DNA from 3 places in the Trichococcus sp. ES5 genome. Region 3 is predicted to be linked to each of the others. Evidence: predicted binding sites of a transcription regulator. Region 3 holds the regulator's gene; each other region holds the start of a gene.
The links. Region 3 encodes NrdR, which represses ribonucleotide reductase genes. Its sites were predicted from a motif close to ACACNATATATNGTGT; they were not measured.
Positions count from the first base shown of each region.

Region 1 (8,313 bases), on a different contig from region 3:
GGCATTTTTTTCATGTAGCCTGTATTGATGAAACGTTCGCGCAGGATCTGCGTCTCTTTACCGCTCTGTCCGACCAGGAACGGGAAGCTGCCGCGCGTTTTCGCCAACTCGATGCTTTCCTCGTAGGCCGCCACAGCGATCGTTTCGAATACTTGATCGATCAGCTGCAGGCTTTCCAGTGAACCGTAACGGACGCCGCAATAGATCAGCATGTCGGCCAAGCCCATGATCCCCAAGCCGATCCGACGTTCGCCAAGCGCTTGTTTTTTGTTTTCCTCCAGGAAGTAAGGAGTGGAGTCGATGACATTGTCCTGCATATGGATGCCGATGCGGACGGTCTGCTCCAATTTGGCGAAATCGACCATCTGCAGATCCTTGTTGACCATTTCAGCCAAGTTTACAGCGGCCAGATTACAGACGGAATAAGCTGCCAGTGGCTGTTCACCGCAAGGATTGGTCGCGACGACCTTTTGACCATAAGCTGTTGCGTTCGTCATCTTGTTGGCATTGTCGATGAAGAAGATGCCAGGCTCCGCCGCATAAGTGGCGCAGACATTGATCAGCCGCCACAATTCACGGGCTTTGACGGTCCGGTAGGTGCGGACAGCATTGCCGGTAGCTTCCCATTCGCGGACATCGCCGCAGTTGGTCCATTCGGCATCATAGTGCGCCATCGCGTCCGCGTCGTAATGTTCGACATCCGGGAAACGCAGTGCATATTCCTCACCCCGCATCACTGCGTCCATGAAGTCGTCGGTGATGCAGACGGAGATGTTGGCGCCGGTCAGGAATTCAGGATTGTTGACGCTGTAGGTGCCCCCATCGCGCAATTTCTTCTCGGATTCATGGATGACCGATGCATCAAATCCGCCATGCCCCGGGATGTGTTTATAGTTGACAATACCTGTGTACATGTTGATTTCTTTAGGTGAAAATGGTTTGAAATGCAGCTTCTCCTTCGCCAACATGCGGATCTGTTCATCTTCGAAGTTTTCGATAATGTAGCGAAGGATGCGTGGATTTTGCATTTTCGAAATGATGAACTCAAAGATATCCGGATGCCAGTCGGCCAACATAATCATCTGGGCACCACGACGGGAACCGCCTTGTTCGACTAAATGCGTCAGCTTGGCGATGTCATCCATCCAGGAGACGGATCCGGAAGAGCGGCCATTGACGCCTTTTACGATTGTATGGCGCGGGCGCAATGTCGAACCGTTTGAACCGACGCCTCCGCCACGGCTCATGATTTCCATGACTTTCTTGCGGTGATCGGAAATACCGCCGCGCGAATCGGGCACGAAAGGCATGACATAACAGTTGAAATAAGTGACATCGGTACCCGATCCGGCGCCGTAGAGCACGCGTCCGGCCGGGATGAAATTCAAGGCTTTTTGTTCTTCATAGAATTTCAGGAAAGCTTCATGGCGCAGTTCCGGCGTGATTTCTACATCAGCCAAGCCATGAGCATTACGCATCGCAATCTGTTCGTAGAAAAGCTCCAGCGGTTTGTCCAACGTCAGAATCCGGCGCGTCACGATGCCGCCTTCCTCGACTTCGAAATCATCGATGTTGTGCTGGTACTCCGCGGAAACTCTGATGCGGGCCGTCTGTTCCTTAGGGTTGATGGAGAGTATGGTGCCGGTTCCTCGAGTTGGGTATTTAGGATCCTCTTTGACCGTCAAGATAACCAGATCCCCTTCGGAAAGGGTCTCCTTTGTGGAATCCTTGTAGGAATAACGATCCAGCATGACGAGGCGGGACACGCCTTCGTACGTGACGTGCATATCTTCCGTAATCGGAAACACATGCGGGAACCGCTCGATGTCCTTGTTTAATTTTTCGAATCCTGCTTTAAATGTGGTCTTTGTTCCATCCACAATAATCACTCCTTCATTTATGGTGAAAACACTAGATGTTGTGCTGTTGGTTTGATTCTCATACCATATATGTTAATTCTGTTCACCGGATAAATCAAGGGGAACAGTCGGGAAGCTGTATTTTGCAAATGGATGAAAACGTTGTTTGGGTGGACGAGGGTGGGTTTGTAATAATATATCGGCCAATAAGAAGAGGGCATTGTGCGTCGGGATGGGGTTGTCGGCCATACGCCCAGGAAAGAATGCGAAATAGTACCCGGTCAGCCATACCGAAAGCTATAATAAAGACAGAAAGAACAACATCCGAAAGGAGCCCAAGCATGAACGATAAAGAACATTTCGCGGATATGATCCGCAAATCAAAACGCATCGTCGCCTTCACTGGGGCGGGCATCAGCACGGAGAGCGGGATCCCGGATTTCCGGTCGGCGGGTGGGATGTTCGACAGGTTGAGCGGCCGCCATTTCACTGGCGAAGAGACGCTCAGCATCGGTTTTCTGGAGACGTATCCCGAACTATTCTTCCGCAATTATGCGGAGCACTTCAATTTTTCGCAGGCGCTCCCGAACGCAGGGCACCGATTCTTTGCGGCGCTCGAGCAGACAGGCAAAGAAGTCACCGTCGTCACGCAGAACATCGACAATCTGCACCAGTCAGCCGGCAGCCGCACTGTCATCGAGCTGCACGGCAACGGGACGAGATGGCGGACGTTCGAAACGGCCGAAGCCACCGAAACCACCCAAATCAGCATAGACGCACAAGGCATCCAGCGCGATTCCCAAGGCCGGATGGTGCGTCCGGACATCGTGCTCTACGGCGAGATGCTCGACGAGGAGGCGATGGAGCGCGCGGCTGCAGCAATCGGCGCCGCGGACATGCTTGTGGTCATCGGCACCTCGTTGGCGGTCTATCCGGCCGCAAGTTTCGTCCATTATTTCAAAGGACCGTACACAGTCCTCCTGAACCGTACACCCGTGCCGCAGTCATTGAACTTCCAGTTGGCCGTACAGACCGACGCCGGCGCTTTTTTGGCGGACGTCTGGAAAGAATATTTTGAAAAATGAACTAAACTGCGCCTTGATGGAAATGGCATTCAGGAAAGGGGACGTCATTATGGCGAAGCTGAGACAGCTCGCGAGGTATCTGGTCTATTCCTACGAAAACCATACAGCAGCCCGATTCGGCGACAATGAGCTGAAGTTGCAGACGATGCTTTATTTCGCGCAGCGGGAATGTTTGGCGCTGGTCGGAGAGACGTTGTTTGAGGATAGCTTTGAAGGTTGGGAAGAAGGGCCGGTGCTGCCGGAACTGTATTTCTTCTTCGAGGAAGACTACGATCCCTTCGAACCGTTGGAAATGAAAAAGTTGACGGAGCGCGAACAGTTCATCCTCGATCGCGTCGTTCTTTCCTACGGGCAGTATGGAGACTGGTACCTGGCGGATTTGGCGCGCCGTGAAACATCCTGGCGCAACAGCAGGCCAGGTGTCGCGGAAGAAGCAACCGTACCCAAACTGCTGGAACTTGCGGATATCCGCGCGGATGCAAAAAAAGTGCGGCTGTATGATACGTTGTTTGATGTTTATCTGGATGAATTTGAGGATTTTGAAGGGGAGGTGCTGAGATCATGAAAGAAACGCAAGCTTACATCGGTATTATCGTTAAGACCCGGTTTGCCTATCACGATTTAAATACGGACAAAATCGCCTTCAAATCGCGTCCGTTCCTGATCATAGGTGCGGAATACGATGAGTTTCCTTGCGATTTCACGGCCTTTCCGATTTCGAAAGTGTCCGTCAGCCAGAACATCGATCCGGTCCACGACATCAAAGTCGCAAAAGAGCGGTACCCCAAACTGAGCCTGAATGCGGAAGTCTCCTATATCCGCGTCCATAAAATCCAGACGATCCACAGCTCGCAGCTTGCGATCGGGATCCAGTCCTCACTCAGCGAAGACTACCCGGACCTCTATGCCGAGGTGAAGGCGGCTTATCGAGATTTTTCTGGAGGGCTATTTTGACTGAGCCGAACAAGCTCGGCGCGGAAACCAGGACGCAAAACAATAGGAAACAATAAAATTTTTCGAAGGTGTACCGGTTGATTTCGACAAAACAAAAAGCCGGCACCCAAAAATGGATGTCGGCCTTTTGTCTGACAAAATTTAAAAGTTTTTAAGGAGAATGGGGGATTCGAACCCCCGCGCGCCTTTCGACACCTAACGCATTTCGAGTGCGTCCTCTTCAGCCGGACTTGAGTAATTCTCCATAAAATATATTATAGCGCTTTTCAGCTAATCAGAAAAGAGAAATTGTAAAAAAAGTCACGAAAATCCAGAAAATGCAGAAAGCAAATAATGAGGGATCCAGTTCAACAGACACGCCGTAAGAGAAAAGTGAAAGGTATTCTTCCTAGGGAGATTAAATTATGGTAATATGAAAACCTATGTACTCATTTTATTGTAATTTTTGCATACATCAGGAGGAATTTGAATTGTATAAATTAATGAATCACTGGTACAAGCTGAGTCTTGTCAAACGTATCATCGCCGGTTTGGTCATCGGTATCATTCTTGCTGTCACTATACCGGACATAGCAAAACCGATCACAATTTTTGGTGCGTTGTTTGTCGGAGCTTTAAAAGCGATTGCGCCGATGCTGGTCTTTTTCTTGGTTGCATCCGCAATTTCGCAGCACAAAAAAGGCCAAGAGACGAACATGAAGTCTGTTATTGTGCTCTACCTTTTAGGAACGTTCTTGGCGGCACTCGTAGCGGTTATCGCAAGCTTCCTCTTCCCGGTGACTTTGACATTGGGTTCAGGAGTTGAGGATGTCACTGCTCCAGGCGGTGTAATGGAAGTCCTGAAAGCTTTGTTGTTGAACGTTGTGGATAATCCAATCAAGGCGCTCTACAATGCCAACTACATCGGCATCTTGTCTTGGGCTCTCATGCTCGGTTTTACTTTGAAGAACGCTGCGGCTTCAACCAAGTTAGTGCTGTCCAATGTTTCTGATGCATTGACGGAAATGGTCCGAATTGTCATTGCATTCGCTCCGTTGGGGATCATGGGTCTTGTTTTCGATGTCATCGCTACAAGCGGAATCGGCGTATTATTGGGCTATGGGAAACTGGTTGCGGTACTGATCGGTTGTATGCTGTTCGTCGCTTTGGTCGTCAATCCGATCATCGTCTACATCTATATCCGTTCCAATCCGTTCCCGCTCGTCTTCAGATGTTTGAGGGAAAGTGGCATCACTGCTTTCTTCACAAGAAGCTCGGCTGCGAACATTCCCGTCAACATGACGCTTTGCGAGGACCTTGGATTGGACAGGGATACTTACTCCGTTTCCATTCCGCTGGGTGCAACGATCAATATGGCTGGTGCGGCGGTAACGATTTCCGTTCTTACTTTAGCTGCTGTAAACACATTGGGTATCCCTGTGGATTTCGGTACAGCTTTCATCCTTAGTGTCTTGGCAGCGATCAGCGCTTGCGGAGCATCGGGTGTTGCTGGTGGGTCACTGTTGCTTATCCCGTTAGCAGCAAGTCTGTTCGGTATCCCGAATGATGTGGCTATGCAAATAGTCGGTGTCGGTTTTATCATCGGCGTCCTTCAAGATTCCTTTGAGACAGCTCTTAACTCATCGACCGATGTCCTTTTCACTGCGACAGCAGAATTTGCGGAGCGACGCAAGCAAGGCATCAAAATCTGATTCAAAACCGTACAGCAAAAAAACCACTGATCCCTATGTCGGGTCAGTGTTTTTTTTGATTTGTAGATTGATTACTATCTGGTCTGGCATCAATGAGGCTGTGACCATCGAACACCAGACAGATGTGTGATTTCTCGGCAGTTCGCAACGCCATACTAGCCGTATGCCCGACAGAAGGGCAATCTGTCGGGTGTTATGCGGTTTTCGCTATTTAATTGCGCGAAGAAGATGTTTTGGGCACCGGCAACGGTTTGACCCGCTACAACTTCGCTTCCGCCCAAAGAGCTGTACCAGAACAGCGGATAAATCGTATGGTGCAAACCGACTGCGCCTGTCAAACGAAGCAAAAAGCCGTACAAGAACGTTCCGAAACTGCCCATAGCTGCGATGGCTGTACCAGCGGATGTCAGTGCACCTTGGATCGGTGGCCAAACCAGCAGTTCCTTTATCTCCGTTCGCGAGACCGACAGCGACCCCGATGGTGAAGATGAGCGCCAAATTGGCAAAGACGGCATTTCCGGCAAAACTCATGATGCTCAAGATCGTCTGCAACCATTCAATGTCAAGGAACGGATAGGCGGCCAAGGTGCTTGGGTTGGTCAATGCTCCACCGAAACCCAGTAAAAGGCCGGCAGCGGGCAGAATGGCGATCGGGAGCATCATGGCTCTTCAGACTTGAGAGAATTTTTTAAACATGTTTTTCACTCCTTATTTTAAGTTGTCAACGAAACGTTTCGCAATTTCTTTTGGCCGTGTGATGGAACCTCCTACGACAATTCCTGCTACACCCAAATCCTGGATTGCTTTAGCTTGTTCAGGCGTATGGATTTTACCTTCGGCGATGACATCCACACCGGCCTCCACCAGTTTTTTCATCAAGGTGATATCCGGCACATCCTGTTGGGTGCTTTCCGCTGTGTAACCGCTTAGCGTTGTGCCGATAAAATCGATTCCTTCATTGAAAGCGTTGATTCCTTCCTCAAAGGTGGCGATATCCGCCATGAACAATTGATCGGGATATTTTTCTTTAATTTCTTTGATGAAGGCATTGATTGTTTTACCGTCATAGCGTTCCCGCAAAGTGCAATCCAAGGCAATGACTTCTACACCCGTTTCAACCAATTCATCGATTTCCTTCATGGTAGCCGTAATAAATGGTGCTTGAGGGGGGTAATCACGTTTGATGATCCCGATAATCGGTAAATCAACTTTTTCCTTAATTTGTTGAATATCCCTTACCGATTCGGCACGAATTCCGACTGCACCAGCTTGTTCAGCTGCAAGAGCCATCAAAGGCATGATGCCGCCTTCTTCTGTGTATAAAGGTTCTCCCGGTTGCGCTTGACAAGAGACAATAATGCCGCCACGGACTTTGTTGATGAAATCTTCCTTCTTCATGGATATTTCCTCCGTTATTTATTTTATTCCGGAGTTAATCTCCGTAAATAAAATATTGCACACGCTTTCATGTTTGTAAACAGGTAATTTGCATTTTTAAAAGTTCGTGTATAATGAGAGTCATAAACAGGAAAAGGAATGACTTTATGGGACTAGCTCAACTGATTCAAGAAAAATATCACGCGTTGACGAAATCCTAGAAACGGATTGCGAATTACTTATTGAAAAATCAAGAACAGGCTGTGTATCAGACAATGAAGGATGTGACCGAGGAAGTAAAAGTAGGCGATGCAACACTGATCCGCTTTTCTCAGAAGATCGGTTTCAATGGCTTTTCTGATTTGAAAATTGCTATCGCCAAGGAGGAATTCGCTAGCCAGTATGAAGGGGATAACGATCACCAATTTTACGATCGGATTTTGGAGAACCAGATCAAGGTTTTGGAATCGACCCGACTGTTACTCGATCCGGAAGTAGTTCTGCATGCGATCGAAGCTCTCACTAAAGCAAAACGGATCTACATCATCGGTGTTGGATCGAGTGGTTTGTCGGCGGCTTCGTTGGAAAAGATGTTGCTCCGGGTAGGGGTGCACGCGAACCATATCGTTGATCCGCATTTTCAAGCCCATGCCTTAGCCTTGCTGGGACCGGAAGATCTCGTGATCTGTTTCTCATTGAGCGGCCGTACCAAAGATATCCACGATTCTTTGAAAATAGCCAAAGAAAATCATACGCCTATCATTGCGATCACTAATTTCTTATCTTCGCCCATTGCTGCCTTAGGTGATATTGTCCTGCAGACCGCCAATAAGGAATTCTTTGACGGTGGATCGTTGGCCGGGAAAATATCACAATTGTATATTTCGGAGACGCTGGTACGGGGATATGAAATAAAAAATAAAATCAAAACGGTCGAATTACGGGAAAAGGTATTGCGTTCCATTATTGATAAAACCTTGGATTGATTTTGCAGCATGATTGCGCAAAACTATGCTATGCTAAAAGGGAACCGTGAAGCTGGACGAGCGGGGGCCGACTGGAGCGAGCGGAGTAAGAGTCGTAGGAGGATGATTATGGGGGAAGAGAAGCAAGCGGACATGAAGCAGCCGAAAAGTCCGATCAACAAGGAAATCATGAACATCGCGTGGCCGGTTCTGATCGAACTGGTCCTGAGTTCGTTGTTCGGGATGATAAACATGATGATGTTGGGGAATATCGCTGATCATGGCTATGCTGCGGCAGCTGTTGCCGCTGTTGGGGTGACAAATCAGCCGTTGTTCCTCGGACTGGCCGTGGTGCAGGCTTTGAATATCGGCGGCACAGCAT
Region 1 covers NZ_FJND01000008.1:31,542-39,854, forward strand. The annotation lists gene TES5_RS07965 (vitamin B12-dependent ribonucleotide reductase) at 1-1,883, opposite strand, end outside; gene TES5_RS07970 (NAD-dependent protein deacylase) at 2,123-2,944, shown strand; gene TES5_RS07975 (Panacea domain-containing protein) at 2,934-3,509, shown strand; gene TES5_RS07980 (hypothetical protein) at 3,506-3,898, shown strand; tRNA gene TES5_RS07985 (tRNA-Ser) at 4,053-4,142, opposite strand; gene sstT (serine/threonine transporter SstT) at 4,369-5,589, shown strand; partial or broken gene TES5_RS14940 (PTS transporter subunit EIIC) at 5,790-6,252, opposite strand; gene TES5_RS08005 (N-acetylmannosamine-6-phosphate 2-epimerase) at 6,298-6,987, opposite strand; gene TES5_RS08010 (MurR/RpiR family transcriptional regulator) at 7,194-7,952, shown strand; gene TES5_RS08015 (MATE family efflux transporter) at 8,061-8,313, shown strand, end outside.
Region 1: a site for NrdR is predicted at 1,909-1,924, ahead of TES5_RS07965 (vitamin B12-dependent ribonucleotide reductase). Genes of this name have one in related genera too.

Region 2 (8,313 bases), on a different contig from region 3:
CCAACCGCCGCCCCAGATCCAATGTCCGGAGATAGGGTAGATCAACAAGGAAATGATGAAAGAGTACACGAGATAAGAGCTGAATTTTGTCCGTTCCGCAACAGCTCCGGATACGATAGTGGCTGCAGTTGCCGCGAATACGTTTTGGAACATGAAATGGACAGTTCCAGGAATGGTGGAATCAAGTCCTTCCATAAATAAAGCAGGAGTTCCGATGATGCCGGCGATATCGTCCCCGAACATGATGCTGTAGCCGATAAGGAAGAATCCCAATGATCCGAGTACAAAGTCCATAAGATTTTTCATGATGATGTTCGCTGCGTTCTTAGCGCGAGTGAAGCCCGTCTCGACCATCGCGAAACCGGCTTGCATAAAGAATACCAATACCGTTCCCAGCAAGGTCCATAATGTGTCTACTGATGAAAACATAAATGATTCCTCCTTTTGTTTTAGCATAGTCTTAGTGTATAGAAATAATTTTATTGATGCTATATCCTGCTTACACACCATGTAATATAATGTGACAATGCTTACAAATCAATGTTTGCAAGCGCTTGGATGCGAAAATGATGAGATTTCTGAGCTTAAATCTCATCAAATTGCAGGGATGTTGGATGCGGTTGTGTTTTTTTGGTCAACATGATTAAAATAAATCTGACATTAGCGAGTAGGGAATAGGACGGATGTCAGAATCGGTGACAACGAATAGGTTCCATCAGCGGGGATATCCGGGGTAAAGAGCAAATATACAGCAAAAAGCCGTAAGGGAAACATGCGGGACATGTTTTCCTTACGGCTCTATGTATTCTTTTAGTAACTTCTAAAAGTTGATGATCCAGTCCATTTCCGATAATTCAATCAATGGCAACTCGATCGCTTCCTCTTTTAACGCCTTCTCGAACCCTTCCTTCGAAAAAGGGCCTTTTACAGATTCAATTCTTCTATCGATAATAAAATATTCGAATGCTTCATTATGTTCTTTTTCAAGAATGATAAATTCATCGGTCCAATTCAATCGTGTAATATAGCCTTGGATGCTTCCAGTCGGGTAGCGATAAGATGAAGGCAGATGGAAAAGGTTTTGCCAAGAAGCGCACTGTCTCAAAAATAGGCCTTCTCCGACCGGTATTCTAAATTTAGCAATTCTGGATATTTCAGGCAACATTCTATTTTTCCACACTATCATTTCACCCCTTTTTTGTGTCCTCATTCTTTTGACATCCCTGTGGCTTAAAGCCGGATAACAGATCCGAAAATAAGAATGAATCGCTTACATTTCTGACAAGTCATAGTATAACTGCTTTTTTTTACAAAGTACAGTAGATTCTATTGATTTTATGTACTTTATATGTTTTTTAACATTTTTGCTTTAACATTTTTTTAATTTTCAGGGTATTTTCCTATTGACCAAAGCATCAAAATATGTCTGCCGAATTTAGACGTAATTTGACTTTAAACACTATATATTGTGGTGGAAATTTCTCTTCGGATGATATATAGTATACAAAGAGAATCGAAACAGAGTCTACTTTAAGTGGAGGCAACCAACGTGAGAAGCGCATCCGATAGGGAAAGCTTGCTCACTTTGTAACTACCTCTTACTTTTTATTAGCTTTTTTTGCATGTTCGGTTGATTTTTAACTAAGGAGTGGGAAAAATATGGCTTCATTACCAACAGATTACTTAAATGAGAGCACGAATCTTCAAGTCGCTGACACAGAAGTGAACATCCAAGTATTGAAGGCGGATGGACGGGTTGTTCCTTTTCATGCCAAGAAAATATATAAAGCAATCAAAAAAGCGGAGCGTTTTTTATCTGAACAGAACGAAGCGGCTGCAGATCACGATGTGGATGCTGTCGTGGCACTGGTTGTAGACAAACTGATTGCGTCAGAAGCGGAAAGTGTTTCGACGGATGATATCCATGATCAGGTTGAAGCGACGCTTGCTGAAATGGGCAATCTGCCATTAGCCGAAGCCTACAATACCTATAAATTAGCGAAGAAAGTCAAAAAACTTCAACAACAGGACATCGAATTGCGCATCCAAAGCTTGATGAATGCTGATCAGAGCGTCGTCAACGAGAATGCCAACAAGGACAGCCGGGTCTTCAATACGATCCGTGACTTGACGGCAGGAGTGGCCGCGAAAGCGATCGGCTTGCGGATGCTGCCGAAACACGTTTCCAACGCCCACATGAAAGGCGATATCCATTACCATGACTTGGATTACCAACCATATTCACCGATGACGAACTGTGTGCTGATCGATTTCCAGAATATGCTCCGTGAAGGTTTCAAAATCGGTAATGCCGAAGTGGACAGCCCGCGTTCAGTCAACACGGCGACTGCCCAAATGGCGCAGATTTTTGCGAACGTCGCTTCCAGTCAATACGGCGGCTGCAGCGCAGACCGGGTCGACGAAGTGTTGGCACCTTACGCACGCCTGAACTATGAGAAACACCTTGAAACAGCGAAAGAATGGGTGGAAGGCGAAGCGAAACAGATCGCTTATGCCGAAGAAAAAACCCGCAAAGATATCTATGATGCCATGCAGAGCCTGGAGTACGAAATCAACACACTCTACACTTCAAACGGACAAACACCATTCACCACGCTCGGATTCGGCTTGGGGACGGATTGGTTTGCGCGCGAAATCCAAAAAGCAGTTCTGCAAGTACGCATCAAAGGACTGGGCAAGGAAAGACGCACAGCAATCTTCCCGAAATTGATCTTCGCCTTGAAAAAAGGCACGAACCTAGAGACGCACGATCCCAACTATGACATCAAGCAGTTGGCCATCACTTGTGCCACGAAACGGATGTATCCGGATGTGCTGATGTACGATAAAATCGTTGAATTAACAGGCAGTTTCAAGACACCGATGGGTTGCCGTTCCTTCCTGCAGGGCTGGGAAGACGAAAACGGAAATGAAGTCAATTCCGGTCGGATGAATCTTGGGGTCGTGACGTTGAACATCCCTAGAATCGCCTTGGAATCGGAAGGGAATCCGGAAGCTTTCTGGAACATCTTCGAGGAGCGCTTGGCTATCTGTAAGGATGCGCTTGTCTACCGTGTCGAACGCACCAAAGAAGCGACGCCTACGAACGCACCGATCCTGTACCAGCACGGAGCCTTCGGGAAACGTCTGGGCGAAACGGATAAGGTCGATGAACTATTCAAAAACAAACGCGCGACAGTTTCTCTGGGATATATCGGATTGTATGAAGCGGCTACCGTTTTCTACGGAGCAGATTGGGAAACGAATCCGGAAGCAAAAGCCTTCACTTTGGACATCGTCAAGAAGATGAAGGAAAAAACGGATGCTTGGGGCAACCAATACGGTTATCATTTCAGCGTCTACTCGACTCCGAGCGAAAGTTTGACCGATCGCTTCTGCAGCATGGACACAGAGAAATTCGGCATCATCGCTGATATCACGGATAAGGAATACTACACAAACAGCTTCCATTACGATGTCCGCAAGAATCCGAATCCTTTCGAAAAAATCGCCTTCGAAATGGAATATCCGCAATATTGCTCAGGCGGCTTTATCCATTATTGCGAATACCCGAACTTGCAGCAAAATCCGAAAGCGTTGGAAACAGTCTGGGATTTCGCCTACGACAAAGTTGGCTATTTGGGAACGAATACGCCGATCGACCACTGCCTGGAGTGCGGTTTCGAAGGAGACTTCAATCCGACCGAACGCGGATTCCAATGCCCGGAATGCGGCAATACCGATCCGCAGACATGCGACGTCGTAAAACGCACATGCGGCTATCTCGGCAATCCGCAGATCCGTCCGATGGTGAAAGGTCGCCATAAAGAAATATCCGCCCGCGTCAAACATCTGCATGCGGATTGCAAGTCAGAACAGTAATCAGAACAGTTAGGTGATGTGAAGTGAAAAATCCGCAACCGCAAGAATGGTTGGCAGAGAAATACAGCAAGGACAAGGTTGCGGACTACAAACCGTTCAACTTTGTCGATGGCGAAGGCGTGCGCTGCAGCATCTATCTGAGCGGCTGCCTGTTCGCCTGCGAAGGCTGCTACAATAAGATTGTCCAAAATTTCGACTACGGGATTGCCTACACGACCGAGCTGGAGGAACAGATCATGGCCGATCTGCGCCAGCCTTATGTACAGGGCTTGACGCTTTTGGGCGGCGAACCGTTCCTCAACACGAAGGTTGCGCTGCGGCTTGCGCGACGCATCCGTGCGGAGTTCGGCCGGACCAAGGACATCTGGGGCTGGACCGGCTACTATTGGGACGAATTGGCTTCAGAATCCGAAGACAAGCAGGAATTGCTGCGCTTGATGGATGTACTCGTCGACGGCCGCTTCGAACTGTCCAAACGGGATCTGACATTGAAATTCCGCGGCAGCTCCAATCAGACTATCATCGATGTGCAAAAATCGCTGGAAGCCGGAGAAAAAGTTCTTTGGGCCAATGCTTACGCTTGAATGTTAAAACATATCGTGCTGCCTCACTTCGAGGCAGCATTTTTTTGATGCGCTTCATTACCCAAAAACACATCAAAAATGCTATACTAATTTTATTGAAACGTTTTCAAATAATCCCAATAAGAAAGTTGGTATGACAATTGAAAAAAATAAACATCGGTAATTCAGGACTGTTAGCATCAGAAATTTCGCTCGGCATCATGCGTATGAACGCTTTGACGCATGAAGAGGCGACAGTGGTCATCCGCACGGCAGTGGACAACGGCATCGATTACTTCGATCATGCGGACATCTACGGCAGAGGGACTTCGGAGGAAATTTTCGGAAAAGCCTTTAAGGAACTCGGCATCGCGAGGGACAGCGTGATGCTGCAGACGAAATGCGGCATCGTGCCGGGTGTCATGTTCGATTTCTCAAAAGAACATATCATCGCATCGGTGGAGGGAAGTCTGAAACGACTTCAGACCGATTACGTGGATGCCTTGCTGCTGCACCGTCCGGATACGTTGGTGGAACCGGAGGAAGTCGCCGAAGCTTTCGATGAACTGCACAAAGCAGGGAAAGTGCGCCATTTCGGCGTCAGCAACCAAAATCCGATGCAGATTGAATTGTTGAAGAAAGCTGTCACACAGCCATTATTGATCAATCAACTGCAGCTCAGCCTGACCCACGCACCGATGATCGATGCAGGATTCAACGTGAACATGATGAACAATCCTTCATTCATGCACGACGGTTCCGTCCTGGAATACAGCCGGATCTCGGACATGACGATCCAGCCGTGGTCGCCATTCCAAGCTGGTAATGGCAAGAAAGGGCTGTTCTTCGACCATCCCGATTATCCGGAATTGAATGAAAAAATCAACACAATTGCGGAAGATAAAGGCGTATCCCGGGAAGCAATCGCAATCGCGTGGTTGTTGCGTCATCCGGCTAAAATGCAGCCAATCGTCGGCAGCATGAACCCAGAGCGTATTGCAGCCATCTGCAAAGCTTCCGATGTGGCGCTGAGCCGCACCGAGTGGTATGAACTCTATAAGGCTGCAGGCAAAATGTTGCCTTAAAGAAAGGCAGCAACAGTTAAAGAGAAATAAAAAAAGAACAAGACTCCAATTGGAATCTTGTTCTTTTTTCGCTTTAGGGTTCGTAAATAATCTTATCAAAATAGAGCAAATCGATTTTTTTTGCATCGGCGAACGTGGCGTTGATTTCCCCGCTGTAGAGCATTTCCCCGGACTGGAGTTCGAAAACAGCCAGTTGAGAAGCCCGGTCAGGCTCCAGATAATTTTCCGTCAGTATGATGCGATTGTCGGAAACGAGGATTTGCCAATTCATATCGACGGTCTCTTCCCAATCAGCAGTATTCTGGAGAATGATTTTATCGCGCACTTGATCCTGCATCAGATCAAGTGGTTGGATTGACCATTCCTGATCCGTGTGCTGCAATTGATAGAAAATACCATCCTTAATTGCGTAAGATAAATCATCCGCCAATGCTTCAGCAGCCAGTGTTGACCATTCCTTCGTTGTCCAATCATAGCGCTTGAAGGATAGTGAGACAACCGGTGCAACGTATTCTGTAGCTTCCGAATCAGTTTCTTCGAGCCGCTCCATGACGAAGATTGCTTTTTGATCGCCTTGTGTAAACACGGATGTGGTAACACTCTGATAACCCGTAAAATCCGCAGGTATATCGAAAGCAAAATGTTCCTCCTGCATACCACTGTCCAGATCATAAATCAGGATATCCGTGCCACGATCATTTGAATACTCATCATAACGGCTGTACGAGATAATCAGCTTACCGTCCAGGAAGTCCGTGCTATTGACGTTATAATAGGTCTTTTCTTTTTTTTCCGGATAAGCGAGGAGCGTTTCCGCAACGGTTTTGTCAGCCTTATCCAGTGTCGCTATCAGGAAGCCGTCATTATCCGCTGCTGTATAGTACAAGTTTCCTTCGGTTTCGGCATAATTCCCTTCAAAAGGCCGCTTCCCACGCATAAACGCTTTATACTCATCGCGCCAAACCTGAACAGCGCTTTCTGCGTAGTCTTGGAAGAATGCATACTGACGTTGCGTCTCGGAATGGCGCAAGCCGGAGCTGTCAAAGCTTAGGGTAGTCGTTTCCCATTGCGAGTGTGCTGTTCCGTAATAGAGTAAGCCATCCAAAACTGCTTCATCACCAGAAACTGTCTCAATACCGATACGCAAAGGCTCTTCTTTTGCCAACAGCGGCTGTGTGTAGAATCCTCCGAGAACGACAAGCAAAAGGAGACTCAGCAATAAAATCGTTTGTTTTCTCATTTTTTGTCCTCCTTCTATACGCTGATGCGTTTTTCAAGCAACCGATAATTAGCCCATGTCCCGGACAGCAAAAGCATAAGGCTCACGGCAATCGTCATCCAGTACTTTTCTTCCGCATACAAACGCGTCGTGATGCCGGTACGCAGGAAGAGAAGCATCGCGGCAAAGAGGACGATTGCGAGAGTAGCTGCCAAGAATACCCCTTTCCAACGTCCGCTCAAGTGCATCAGGATGAACGTGTACCCTAAAGTGAGCGCTGTATAGCCAATAGTGTAAAAAAGCAGATAATTGGAAAAGAGACTTGGTAAAGCCAAGGCCAATGGAGAAGCGCTGGTTGATGCCATCTGCAAGGGGATTTCCCGATAGATGTCCGCCGGAATAAGTCCGGAAAAGACCAGCTCCTCAAGATACAAAAGCCCGATTTGCCAAACTTGCAGCCCTGTAATCAGGAGCCAAATGGTCGCGAATTTTGCTGCATACACAGCGAAACGGTTACCCGGCAGACTGAGCAAACGGAAAGAGAAACGGTTTTTTCCAGACCAATCCTGATACCAGATAAAGACGGCATAGAACAGCAATGCGAAAATGGCTGTCATGATCGAAAAAACGAAGAACGAGTTGTTGGTTACATCCTCCAACGTAAGATACCCATAGTCCTGCAGATATTGTTCGGGTAGTGCAGCATAGTTCTGTTGCCGGTAGTTTTCATATCCATCTTTCCAGAAATGGTATTCGTGGAAGACTGCATAAGCCTGTAAAGCCGTCACAAAAGCCAACAGGAAGCCATAGAACCGTTTCGCGCGATTCCATTCAAATATCCATAGTTCCATAAATTTTTTCATGGTTGATACACCTCCCGCATCACATCAATGATTGCCTTGCCTTCGTTTTGACGGATGTCTTCTGCGTAAAAATCTTTGACGACACGCCCGCTGCGCAGCATGACGATCCGGTCCAACAACATTTCGACTTCATCCATATGATGAGTGGCGATGAGGACGCCCTTGTCCGTCACGAATTTGCTCGTGAAGACCTCGAGAATATCCTCGCGGGCAAAGACATCGATGCCGGAAAATGGCTCATCCATCAAATAGTAATCCGCATCCAGGGAAAGTCCCAGCAAGAAACTCACCTTTGCGCTATTCCCTTTGGAGAGATTTTTCAGTTGCACATCCGATTCCAGACGGAAAAACGAAAGTAATTCATCCGCTTTGGCGGCATTCCAATTTGGGTAGTAGGTACTCATAAACTTCATCGACTCCGCGATTGTCATCCATCGTGGCATCGTCAGTGAGTCAGGGATATAGGAGATTTTTTCGTATAGCTGTTTATGAATGTCTTGCCCGTCGATCGTAATCGAGCCGTTGTTGCGTGGAGCTAAGCCCATAATGCAGTTCATGAGGGTCGTTTTGCCTGTACCGTTCATTCCGGTCAGACAAGTCACTTCATTTTTTTTGATGGTAAAGCTGACATCTTCCAAAATGGTCCGTTTGCCGTATTTTTTTTCCAGATTCTTGATTTCAATCATTCACGTGCACCTCCT
Region 2 covers NZ_FJND01000009.1:38,027-46,339, reverse strand. The annotation lists gene TES5_RS08530 (ammonium transporter) at 1-429, opposite strand, end outside; gene TES5_RS08525 (hypothetical protein) at 821-1,105, opposite strand; gene nrdD (anaerobic ribonucleoside-triphosphate reductase) at 1,660-3,882, shown strand; gene nrdG (anaerobic ribonucleoside-triphosphate reductase activating protein) at 3,906-4,466, shown strand; gene TES5_RS08510 (aldo/keto reductase) at 4,607-5,530, shown strand; gene TES5_RS08505 (hypothetical protein) at 5,604-6,770, opposite strand; gene TES5_RS08500 (hypothetical protein) at 6,785-7,612, opposite strand; gene TES5_RS08495 (ABC transporter ATP-binding protein) at 7,609-8,298, opposite strand; gene TES5_RS08490 (GntR family transcriptional regulator) at 8,291-8,313, opposite strand, start outside.
Region 2: a site for NrdR is predicted at 1,457-1,472, ahead of nrdD (anaerobic ribonucleoside-triphosphate reductase). Genes of this name have one in related genera too.

Region 3 (8,313 bases):
TGGCCGGCATCCGCTCGTTTGATTGGACAAACCGCTCCAACGTCGCCGTGCGGACATCCTTCGGCATCGACATGGAATGGACCCGGCTCCGCAATTCCTTTTCTTTTTCCCTCGCCATTGTCTCGTCCGTCGGTGTATAGACGACATCTATGTAACCGGCATTCAAGACGAGGTTCGGCTCATAACCGGGATTCTGCGATTCTTTCCCCAGCTTGATTTTCTCTTTTTCCTGCACATATTCGTGCAATTTCGAATAGCTTCTCTCGACGATTTCCCGCGACAGTCGCTCTTCGTGTTTCTGGAAGAACGCCTGCACATCGGCATCCTTCATGATTGTGTCGATCATGCCTTTGTAGCGTTGGCTGATTTCGGGATTATTCATATATTTGTAAAATGCTCTTCCGATATGATCCATCACTCATCCCCTGCCTTTCCGCTACTTTTTAATTTTTTGATGCGTTCATTCAATTTTTGTTGCGCTTCCGGCGTCAGCGGTGTTTCCACAACCGCTTTTTGCTCATCTTTAGCCCAATCCGGCAAGTTTTCTTTCTTGCGCGCCACCGTTTTCCCGTAATTCTTCGCGGTTGTTCGGCTGGCTGCCCGCTTCTCAGCTTTCGCTTTCATCTCGCCGGCGAATTGTTTTGCTTTCGCCAACGCTTTTTCCGGCGAATCGACACCATCCTGCAGCCAATCGTTTGCGATGGCTTCCACATAGGCCTTGGAAAGATGCGGATTGTTGAGGATGACCAACACATAGTGCGTCAGTACATTGAGCACACCCGGCTTGAAATCGGCTTTCTCCATCAGCGTGCGCAGCAATTGCGTCTCCGAAGCGGTCACGATGCCGCCTTTCTGCTTTTTGATGCTCGTCAAAAATTGATGCGGCGTCAATTGTTCACACGCCTTGATGAACGAGATCTCCTCACTGGAAAAGCGTGCCTGGATCAATTTTTGTTCCCGGCCTTTCTCAGTATCTTTAGCCAGTTGGATACTCTGGGTGACTTTGTCCTTAACTTCCAAACGGGTGCTGTGTCTCTGTTCATAGGCATCGGATACAATTTTTTTGAGCGCTTCTCCGTCTACTTTTCCCGATTCGATATCGGCGGCCTCCAGAATGAATTGAGCCATCTGCAGTTCGTCGCAACCATACAGCGTGTAGAGGATAGTGATTGTGTGCTCCAATTCCTTTGTGATGGAATCACGTTTGACGAATTGTTTGTTCAACAACTGCCGGAAAAACGAGAAGTCAAACCCATCGTTCTCGATAACGGGCAGACTTGCCGCATTATCACCCAACAACGTATTATCGTTCTGCCGCAGCCGCGCTTGCTCCGTAAAGGCGCTTTCCGAGAAAGAAAAAACATCCAAAAAGGACTTTGTGATATTTTCTGCATTTTTTAGGTCACGGACTTGCCGACTGAACCGTTGCTGCAACTCGCGGTATTTCCGTTCGCCGACTTTTTCGTACAACAGCAACCCCATCAGGTCATCACTGAAAAAAGCATGACTGGACAGCGGCTGCTGCAATTCGTATAGGTATTGCTTCTCAGGCTCGTTTACCAGAAATGTCTTCAGCAAACCGATCCCTTCCAATTTCACGCGCGCTTGATAGAACTCTTGGATTCCGCTGTTTGATAGAGCAAATAATTCGGTGTGAAGCAACTCCTTGCTCCAATAGCTCTCCTGCGGAATCTCCGCAAGCAACGTCGAATAAAGGCTGAACGCTTGCGGCCCGATGATAGGCTGATACAATTGCGTCAGGATTTTGCGGTCCACATCGGAAATCAAGTTCGTCTGGCTTGCTCTGAAAGCATCCTTAGGACTTATATTTTGCCATGGATAACTCATTGTTCATTGTCTTCCTTTCCGGAGGCTGCCTCGTGGGGAGGAGCATCGGATGGTTGGATGTCTGAAGCTTCAGCAGCCGCTTGTTCGGCTTTTTTCTTCTCCATATTCTTCAATTCATCAAGGAAGGTTTTCCGGTCCGAAAATTGGCGGTAAACACTTGCGAAACGGATGTAGGCGACATCATCAATTTTGGCCAACTTGTCCATGACGTATTCCCCGATGACGATGCTGGATACTTCATTTTCTCCAAGCGCTCGGATTTCGGCTTCCACCTCATTGACGACAGTCTCCAGTTGTTCGAGGGCGATCGGCCGTTTTTCGCAGGAGCGGATCAATCCCCGCAACAACTTTTCACGGCTGAACTCTTCGCGTGCGCCATTTTTTTTTATGACAAGCAGCGGCGTTTGCTCGATCCTTTCGAATGTAGTGAAGCGGAAATGGCATTGTTCGCATTCGCGACGGCGGCGGATGGCTTTCCCGTCATCAGCCGGACGACTATCGACAACACGCGATCCGTGATAGTGACATTTTGGGCATTGCATCGGCTTTCCCCCTTTTCTTTCGTTTATTATCGCTTCATTATAACATACTTGTGGCTCAAAAAACTTGAAAAGATGGTCTTTATGGCACTTTCAGGCTACACAGTTCTATGTTTGAGCAGCCAATCGTTGACTTGTTTTTTTGTTTCTTCAATTGTTCCGGAATTGTCGATGACAAAGTCAGCCAGTTCTTTTTTCTTCTCGATCGATAGCTGACTTTGCATCCTCCGGGTAGCTTCATCCGCATCCAAATGGTTGCGGCTCATCAGCCTTTGCACTTGAAGTTCTTCTGGAACATAGACGACCATCACAGCATCGCAACTGTCCTCATACCCGCCTTCGTACAGCAATGGGATATCCAGCACAATCAGTTTGTGCCCTTCCGAAATATAACGCTCTTTTTCTGCCTGTATCCAATCATTGATGCGCTCCTTCAGCAACACATCCAGTTCTTTACGCTTCTCCCTATCCGAAAAGATCAGCGCTCCCAAACGTTTGCGATCCAACGTACCATCAGACAGCAGATAGGCTTCCCCAAAATGTTCGATGATGTCCGCTAACCCTGGTGCACCCGGAAGAACGACAGCCCTTGCTCCTAAGTCTGCATCGACAACCGGAATGCCCGCAGACAAAAACAGCTTCGCTACAGTCGATTTCCCTGTAGCGATGCTTCCTGTAAGTCCTAATATATAGCTCATGTTCGTTTATTTCGCCCCTTTGTAGGCAATATCAGTGATGTCTGGTGCCTTTGAACGCGTCTTCGGCAGTTGTTGACAATGCGGACAATAATGCGTTCCTCGCTGTGCAACCCTTATCTTTTCGATCGGATGACCACAGTTCGGACAAGGTTGCCCGATTTGACCGTAAACGGCAAGAGAGACTTGGAATTTACCGGCCTCTCCTAACGTATTTTTGTAGGTCCGGATCGTCGACCCTCCGGCCTCCACTGATCTACTGATCACATCCATGACGGCTTCATGCAGCCTTTTGGCTGCAGCCGGGCCGATTGTATCGGCGGCTTGCAGGGGATGGATTTTAGCTTGGAAAAGTGATTCATCCGCATAAATGTTCCCGACGCCGGCCACAATATTCTGGTCCAGGATGACCGCTTTGATTGCGCGATGCGACTTGGAAAGATCCTTTTTGAATTTGCTCAATTTGAAGAAATCCGCGGTCGGTTCCGGCCCCATTTTTTTGAAAGGTTCATACTCATCCCGCTTTTCGATCGGCAACAACGTAAATTTACCGAACTTGCGCACATCAAGGTAACGCAATTGGCGGCCATCGGCGAGATAAAAAATGACATGCGTATGCTTCTTGATCGGTTCACCGGCTTCGCTGACCTCATATTTGCCTTCCATCCGCTGATGGGAAATCATCGCCCAGTGGTCCAACAAAAAGATCAGATACTTGCCGCGGCGTTCGATGGTGTGGATCTGCTCCCCCCGCAGAACCGTCTTGAAACGTTCCGTGGAGAAAGGCGGCGTGATCATACGATCCCAAAAGACGGCTACATCTATGATGACGGCTCCTCCGACAAGGTTGATGAGTCCTTTGCGGATGGTTTCTACTTCTGGTAATTCCGGCATAAGCAGGCCCCTTTCATTTATCGGTTTGTTCCTTGTTTATTTTGCATCATACCAGCTATCTCCGGAGTTGCTGTCCACTTTGAGCGGCACAGCCAAGTCGACTGCATGCTCCATGATTTCCGGCACCAATTTTTCCAAGACCGGAATCTCTTCTTCCGGGCATTCGAAGATCAATTCATCATGCACCTGCAACAACATATTCGCTTGAAGCCCTTTTTCCTTAAGGACTTTATCCATCCGGACCATCGCCACTTTGATGATGTCGGCGGCAGTGCCTTGGATCGGCGAATTGATGGCGGTGCGTTCGGCAAAGGAGCGCAGATTGAAATTGCGGTTATGGATGTCAGGCAGGTAACGGCGTCTGTGGAACAGCGTTTCGACATAACCAGTCTCTTTCGCTTCCTTGACGATATCCTCCATGAATTGCTTCACACCCGGATATTTGTCGAAATAACGGTCAATGAATTCTTGAGCAGCTTTTCGGGTGATGTTCAGGTTTTGGGACAAACCGTAGTCACTGATGCCATAAACAACACCAAAATTGACGGCTTTCGCTTGTCGGCGCAGATTGGCAGTGACGTCTTCCGGTTTCTCGATGCCGAATACACGCATCGCTGTCGAAGTATGGATATCCTGGCCTTCCAGGAAGGCTTCGCGCAGATGCTCATCCCCGGAAATATGCGCCAGCACACGCAATTCGATTTGTGAATAGTCGGAGGCGAACAGCTTCCAACCTGCTTGTTGCGGAACGAAAGCTTGTCTGATTTTCCGGCCTTCCTCCATCCGGATCGGGATATTCTGCAGGTTCGGATCGACGGAACTCAAACGGCCGGTCTGCGTCAACGTCTGTTGATAGCGCGTATGGATCTTGCCTGTTTCCGGTTTGATGAATTTCAGGAGTCCCTCCACGTAGGTGGATTGCAGCTTGGCCAACTGTCGGTAATTCAGGATGTGCTCCACGATCGGCGCTTGCGCCTGCAGTTTTTCCAAGACATCGACCGCTGTCGAATAGCCCGTTTTCGTCTTTTTGATGGCGGGCAAGCCCATCTTCTCGAACAGGATGACACCCAGCTGCTTCGGTGAGTTGATGTTGAACTCCTCACCCGCCTCGGCATAGATGGTTTTTTCGATTTCAAGCAAGCGGCCGGCAAATTCTTCTTTCATGGTCAACAGGCGCTGCGGTTCCACTTTGATCCCTTGAATTTCCATGTGCGCCAAGACAAACGACAACGGCAGCTCCATTTCGTAATACAAATCTTTTTGCACGTTGCTTTCCAGTTCAGCGTTCAATTGGGCAAACAGCGCCTGGATCGCTTTCACTTTGCGCGCTAAATGGTCATGCAGTATTGCATCCTCGGGAACCGCCGTTTTAGCGCCTTTTCCGTAGATGGCCTCATCAAAGGAGACATCGTTGTAGCCGTATTCCTGGGCGACTTGCGCAAGATCTTTGCTGTTGTCCTTCGCATTCAGGATGTAGGAAGCCAGCAGGATATCAAAGTCGATGCCTGCCAGCGCGATACCGGCGTAATGCAGCATGACCATCGTCCGTTTGCCGTCGTACACAATTTTATGGGCTCCGGCATTTTCAGCCCATTCCTTGAAAACAACACTTGCCAGCACTGTTTCTAATGAAGCTGTGTAAATCTTTTCATCCGTTCCCCAGCTGACTGCGAGGATTTTCCCGTCATGGTAGTTGTCTTCAAGCATCTCTACATACAGTGCCATCCGGTCCGTAAAATGCTCGGGGCGGATCTCGGTCAGGACTTCGAAATGGATGTCCTCGAAGGATTCCGAGCGGTCTTCCGAGGCCACGCCCAGTTTGTCCAGGAAGCCATTGAAATCCATTTCGCGGTAAAAGTCGGTCAGTTTGTCGATCTGTTTGCCTTCAACCGCCAGTTCATCAAGCTTCAATGTCACCGGCGAGTCCAGATCGATTGCAGCCAAAGTTTTGCTCATGAACGCATTCTCTTTATCATTGATAAGGTTCTCTTTCATCTTGCTTTTCTTCAGTTCATCGATATGCTCGTATAGATTTTCGATGGAACCATATTCGGTCAAGAGTTTCAAAGCAGTCTTCTCGCCTACTTTAGTGACGCCCGGATAATTATCCGACGAGTCGCCCATCAGACCTTTCATGTCGATGATCTGTCTCGGTTCGATGCCGTATTCTTCACGGATGACGTCCGGGGTGTAGGATTTCAATTCCGACACGCCTTTGACGGTGATATCGACCCGGATATTATCCGTCGTCAATTGGATCATATCCTTATCGCCTGAAATGATGACGACATCATAGCCGGCTTGATCGGCCATCCGCGAGTAAGTCCCAATGATATCGTCAGCTTCATAATTGACCAATTCATACGTCTTGCCACCAAAGGCATGGACAAGGACGCCAAAATAGGGCCACTGTTCGGATAACTCCGACGGCATGCTTGCACGCCCGCCTTTGTAGTCGCCATAAAGGGCATTGCGGAAAGTCGTTTTTCCTGAATCGAATGCTACCAACAGATGCGTCGGCTCTTCTGTCTGGAAGATGCGTTCCAATATATTATTGAAGGCGTAGAGCGCGTTCGTATGCAAGCCGTTTTTGTTGCGGAACCCATCCAGATTCGGCAATCCAAAAAAGGATCTGAAAGCCACACTGCTGCCATCCACCAATAGTAATTTTTTCTTTTTATCAGTCATCTGTTAACATCCTAACTCTGCTTATTCTGAATCGTCATCTGCCATCGTTGTAGGATAAACTACCTTATCGGCATTCTCCTCGACTTCAGTTCGCTCGTTCATGATCACGTTCTCTGCCTCATCAAAAATCAATTTGCGGGGTGTCTCTACGATCAATTCAGCATCCAATACTCGTTCATTATCCATATTCGTTCCGACAACGCTGATTGTGACTTGTTCACGGCGCTCGTCCACGCGCTCCACTTCAAAGTTGAAGGTTATCATGTTGTTATGGTAGATCGGTTCGATCACATTCAAAGAAACGTCCACAATATGTGAACCCGGACCCGGTAAATGTTTGGAAACGTTGCTCGTCAAAATCCCCACCAACAATACGGTTGGCACGATCGGTTTATGAAACCGAGTCGTCTGCGAATAATCATGTTGAATATAGAGCGGGTTCCCGTCATTCGTCAACCCAAGATACAGCAAAATATCTTTGTCTTCGATGATTTCGGTGACAGTCAACGAATCCCCCTCTTGAATTTCATCAATCGATTTCCCAAGCTTTATATCTTTCAGACCCATTTTCACTTTTCCTTTCTTTGAACACATATATGTCTATCATATCAAAAACCCCGTTCCGATAAAAGCCGTTTAACCGTTTGGGCCTATTTATTCAGATAACCGGACCAAGCCCGCTCTGTCTTGCATCAAAAAAAGCCCAAGAATTGCTTCCTGGACTTTTTTGATGCATTGAATTAATTTTTTGTCGGCACACTGTGGCTCAACAGCTCTTCGTAAGCCAATTCAAACTTCTGAACATCCCCTGCACCCATGAAAATGGCGACAGCATCATGAAACTGCAAAAGCGGAGACATGTTGTTGACGTTCAACACCGTTGCGCCTTTTTCGATTTTTTCGGCCAAATCGCCGATCGAAACCTGTCCGTCCTTTTCACGAGCGGAGCCGAAGATATCGCAAAGGAAGACCTTGTCGGCCAATTCCAGCGCCTCGGCGAACTCACTAAGCAGAGCAACCGTGCGCGTGAAGGTATGCGGTTGGAAAATCGCAATGATTTCCTTTTCAGGGTATTTTTGTCTAGCTGCATCGAGTGTAGCGCGGATTTCGGATGGATGATGGGCATAATCATCGATGACGACCATATCCGAAATATATTTTTCGCTGAAGCGACGTTTTACGCCTGAGAAAGTCTTCAGCTGAGCAGCGACCTTGTCTTTGTCCAAGCCTTCCAACCAACAGAATGTGATGATGGCCAATGAGTTGAGGATGTTGTGCGTGCCGAATGATGGGATTTCAAAATGACCGAACAACTCGCCATTTATTTCCACATCGAACTGACTGCCGTTTGTGTTTTTCGTGACATTTTTGGCGACAACATCATTGTCTTCAGCGAACCCGTAAAACGTTACCGGATATTTGCCTTTCAGTTCACGGACATAGGCATCCTCCCCACACGCGATGATGCCTTTTTTCACTTGGGATGCAAACGCAGCAAACGCGCTGTAAACATCATTGATATCCTGGTAGTAATCCGGGTGATCGAAATCGATGTTCGTGATGATGGCGTAGTCCGGTGAATAGGCCAAGAAATGACGTCTGTACTCGCAAGCTTCCAACACAAAGTACTCCGCATCTTCCCGGCCGAA
Region 3 covers NZ_FJND01000003.1:33,308-41,620, reverse strand. The annotation lists gene dnaI (primosomal protein DnaI) at 1-415, opposite strand, end outside; gene TES5_RS03710 (replication initiation and membrane attachment family protein) at 415-1,848, opposite strand; gene nrdR (transcriptional regulator NrdR) at 1,845-2,390, opposite strand; gene coaE (dephospho-CoA kinase) at 2,486-3,085, opposite strand; gene mutM (DNA-formamidopyrimidine glycosylase) at 3,092-3,976, opposite strand; gene polA (DNA polymerase I) at 4,013-6,664, opposite strand; gene TES5_RS03685 (MaoC/PaaZ C-terminal domain-containing protein) at 6,686-7,231, opposite strand; gene murC (UDP-N-acetylmuramate--L-alanine ligase) at 7,405-8,313, opposite strand, start outside.